2 regions of the Herbaspirillum sp. WKF16 genome follow, and region 1 is predicted to be linked to the other one. Evidence: predicted binding sites of a transcription regulator. Region 1 holds the regulator's gene; the other holds the start of a gene.
The links. Region 1 encodes FliA, which starts transcription of late flagellar genes. Its sites were predicted from a motif close to CTAAAGTTTNNNNNNNNNNNGCCGNTA; they were not measured.

Region 1 (2,198 bases):
AGGAAGACAAGAGCGCCACGCTGATCAACCTGGCGGCGTCGATCTCGCAGTCGGGTCACAACGTGCTGGTGGTCGATGGCGGAGTCGCCTCGTCCGGCCTGCTCACTCGCATCGGGCTGCGCCACGATGTCGCCACCCTGCAGGAAGTTGCGCAAAAAGAACGCTCCATGCACGAGGCCATGCGGCTGTTGCCTGAAGGCTTCTCGATGGCGCGCATCGCCCGCCGCACCGTACCTTCGGCCGCCAATCCCCAGGCCGGCCGGTTGGCCGAGATCTTTGACGCCCTGATTGAACAAGCTGAAATTACGCTGGTCAACGGAGTATTGGCGGACGACCAGTCGCTGCCGGTGTCGACCATGGAAATGGGCGAAATCATCATCCAGGTCTCGACGACAGCCTCATCCATCAAGGCGGCCTACGTGCTGCTGAAGAGCTTGAGCGACCGGCTCGGTCGTCGTCCCTTCAGCCTCATCGTCAACGACGCCACCGAGGCGGAGGCGCAAACGGTGTATGCGAACATGGCGCAGGCTGCCAGCCGTTATCTGGCGGCGCAATTGAATTTCCTCGGATCGATTCCTGCCGATGAGCATATTCGGCGGGCTTGCGGCCAAGGCAGGGCGGTGATGGACGTGTTCCCGTTCGCGGGCGCTACCATTGCCTTCCACCGCCTGGCCAAACGTTTTGTAGCGCCGGAAGCGGCGCGCAGCACTTACGGCATGGCAACCGATGGTGCGAGTCTCGGAGTGTGACGTGCATGTATAACGTCAAGGGAAAAACAGGCAAGAATGATTTGTTGCAGCTGCATGCGCCGCTGGTCAAGAAGCTGGCGCATCAGCTGAAGGCAAAATTGCCCCCTAGCGTCGAGGTGGATGACCTGATTCAGGCTGGCATGATGGGCTTGCTGGATGCCGTCAATCGTTACGAGGAAACCCACGGCGCCCAGTTTGAAACCTACGCCGTGCAGCGCATCCGCGGCGCCATGCTGGATGAGCTGCGCAGCAGCGACTGGCTGCCGCGCAGCATCCGCCAGAATGCGCGCAAGGTGGAAGAGGCCTTGCAATCGCTGCTGCAGCAGCTGGGGCGCCCGCCCCAGGAAAACGAAGTGGCCCAGCACATGAAGATGAGCCTGGTCGAGTACCAGGCCCTGCTCACCGAGTGCGGCGGCCACCAGCTGATCTATTACGAGGACTTCCACGACGACGATGGCGGACACGAGCATTTTCTCGATCGCTATCAGTCCAGCGCCGGCTCGGATGATCCGCTGCAGAACCTGATCAATGGCGGTTTTCGCGAGGCGGTGGTGGAGTCCATCCGCGCCTTGCCGGAGCGCGAGCAGATCCTGATGGGTTTGTACTATGAGCAGGAGATGAACCTGAAGGAAATCGGCGCCGTGATGGGGGTGTCGGAGTCGCGCGTGTGCCAGCTGCACAGCCAGGCGATTTCGCGCATGCGCTCCTATCTGCGCGAGCACTCCTGGACGGGGGTGGCGTGAAGCCGGCGCATTGAGCGGATGCTCCGCTTGTCCAAGCAAAAAGCCCGGCATTGCCGGGCTTTCTTGTTTGCGGTCCAGTGTTTGCCGGTCAGACTACGCCGAGCCGTCGGCCGCTGGACTTGATGCTGTTCTGGCCGTCGGGGCCGTAGAAGTTGCCGGTGCCGGTCTTGCCTTGCAGGATGGTCAGGGCGCCCTGGTTGACCGACAGCTTCTTGCCGATCAGGATGCCGTTGACGCGATTGACTTCCTTGGCGTCCTGGGCCAGTTCGAACAGGTCGGCCCAGATATCCTTGTCGGCATCCGAACCTTGCTCATTCATCCAGCGTTGCATGCCGGCTTCGTCCTCGGTATAGCCGATGCTGGCCAGGAGCTGGTGGCGATTGCCGGCCAGTGTGGTCATTTCGGCAACCAGCGAGGCTTTTTCGGAGATGATGTCGGTTACGCCTTCGGCCGAGGTTTCCGCCAACAAGGCCTGCTCCTGGCGGAGCTTTTCGACCAGGCGAACCAATGCCGCCTTTTCCTGGGGGAGACTGCTTGCGGGATTGCTCATGCCGATTCCGTGTAAAGCGTCTGGGACGAGGTCAGGCCTTGCGCGCGCTGATCAGCGTCTTGACGGTATCGAGCAGGCCGGTCGCGACTTTCTCGGGATCAACCTGGAAGGTGCCGTTGGCGATGGCGGCCTTGATCTCGGCAACTTTCTTCGCGT
Region 2 (2,198 bases), 1.2 Mb from region 1:
CCTTCCGCGTCAAGGACGCCGCCTTCGTCTACCGGCGGGCGCTGGAGCTGGGCGCCGAGGGCGTGGAAGCCAAGCTCGGCCCGATGGAACTGAACATCCCGGCCATCCGCGGCATCGGCGGCTCGCTGCTGTACCTGGTGGATCGCTACGGCGACAACGGCTCGATCTACGACGTCGATTTCCAGTTCTTCCCCGATGCCGAGCGCAATCCGCGCGGCGTGGGCCTGACCTACATCGACCACCTGACCCACAACGTGGTGCGCGGCGCGATGGACACCTGGTCGTCGTTCTACACCCGTCTCTTCAACTTCCGCGAGATCAAGTACTTCGACATCGAAGGCAAGATGACGGGCCTGAAGTCGCGCGCCATGACCAGCCCCTGCGGCAAGATCCGCATCCCGATCAACGAGAGCGCTGACGACAAGTCGCAGATCGAGGAATTCATCCGGCAGTACAACGGCGAAGGCATCCAGCACATCGCGCTGGGCACCGACGACATCTACCGCACCGTGCGCGACCTGCGCGCGCGCGGCGTGCCGCTGCAGGACACCATCGACACCTACTACGACCTGGTGGAGCGGCGCATCCCCGGCCACGGCGAAGACCTGAAAGCGCTGCATGAGCTGAAGATCCTGATCGATGGCGCGCCCACCGACGGCCAGGGCCTGCTGCTGCAGATCTTCACCCAGAACGTGATCGGTCCGGTGTTCTACGAGATCATCCAGCGCAAGGGCAACGACGGCTTCGGCGAGGGCAACTTCAAGGCCCTGTTCGAATCGATCGAGCTGGACCAGATGCGCCGCGGCGTGATCTGAAACCCCAGGGCCGCCTGGCGGCAATGATGCAACAATGACAAGGCGGACGCCGGCAACGGCGCCCGCCTTTCGCTTTCCTCAAAGAATTATTTTTCCTGGACTCAAGGAATTGCCAGGGCCGCCGTAAAAGAATCCAAGATTCAACATTTGCTGCGCTTGTTGCAGCCTGGAGCTTTCATGGCAGTCATTTCCGAATACGCGGAAACCGAAACGGCAGTGGCAAATCCGGTCGCCGACACGCTGGACAACGATCCGTCCGAGCTGATCGCCCAATTGAGCAATCGCATCGTCATCCTGCAGCAGCAATCGCACTCCCTGAATCGCTTCCCGGCCAACAAGGACGGCAAGCAGCAGCGCTCGCTGCTGCAGCAGCAGATCCGCACGCTATACCAGCAGATCTTCCTGCTGGAGCAGCAAAGCGCGGGCAAGCGCCGGCATGGCGACAACTACCTGAGCATGGCATTGTCGGTGGCGGCCCACGCCGCCAACGCCTATAGCCGCGACGTGTTCGCCGCCGGCTGAAACGATTCCCGCACTGAAAAAAAAGCGATCCCACGGATCGCTTTTTTTATTTCTACCGGCTTCCCCAACTCAGCCCTGCGCCCCATGATGACGCAGCCGCGACAGGCTGACCACGCAGCCCGCCCCCGCCAGCGCGGCGGCGCACCACAGCACCAGCGCATAGGGTGAGGCATACAGGGTAAGCATCATCGCCACCACCGAGGCGCCGGCCGTTTGCCCGGTCAGGCGCCCGGTGCCCAGCATGCCGCTGGCGCCGCCGGTGCGCGAGCGCGGCGCCGAACTGATCAGCGTGCGATTGTTGGGCGACTGGAACAGACCGAAACCGAAACCGCATACCGCGAACTGCAGCGCGATGACGCCATCCGGCGTGGCCGCGCCGATGGCCAGCAGCGACAGCAGCCCGGCGCACATGATGGCCAGGCCGATGCCGCCCAGCAGGCCCGAGGACATGCGGTCCGACAGCTTGCCCGCGACCACGCCGGTCAGCGCCACCGCGATGGGCCAGGCGGTGAGCAGCAGGCCGGCGCGCGCGGCGCTCATGCCAAGGTGGTTCTGCAGCATGAAGGGCAGCATCACGAAGGTCGCCATCTGGGCCGCGAAGGAACAGAACGAGGTGCCGATCGAGAGCGCGAACAGCGGGATGCGCAACAGGTCCAGCGGCAGCATCGGCGCGGTGGCCGATTGCACCTTCAGCAGCACCGCCAGGCTGGCCAGCGTCAGCAAGGCGCACCCCAGCACCACGCCCCAGCCCTGCACGTGGCCGATGGCGTCCACCGTGTAGAGCAGCAGGCCGATGAAGAGCATGCACACCAGCGCGCTGCGCAGGTCGTACTTGCGGTCCGACAGCGGATTGAAGGGCAG

Region 2: the regulator FliA is predicted to act here: its motif matches at 916-942, upstream of Herbaro_RS14755 (FlxA-like family protein).

The regions. Positions count from the first base shown of each region.
Region 1 covers NZ_CP118632.1:2,093,520-2,095,717, forward strand. Annotated here, with positions in the region: gene Herbaro_RS09595 (MinD/ParA family ATP-binding protein) at 1-749, shown strand, start outside; gene Herbaro_RS09600 (RNA polymerase sigma factor FliA) at 755-1,492, shown strand; gene Herbaro_RS09605 (flagellar protein FlgN) at 1,581-2,042, opposite strand; gene flgM (flagellar biosynthesis anti-sigma factor FlgM) at 2,074-2,198, opposite strand, start outside.
Region 2 covers NZ_CP118632.1:3,251,234-3,253,431, forward strand. Annotated here, with positions in the region: gene hppD (4-hydroxyphenylpyruvate dioxygenase) at 1-815, shown strand, start outside; gene Herbaro_RS14755 (FlxA-like family protein) at 993-1,337, shown strand; gene Herbaro_RS14760 (MFS transporter) at 1,407-2,198, opposite strand, start outside.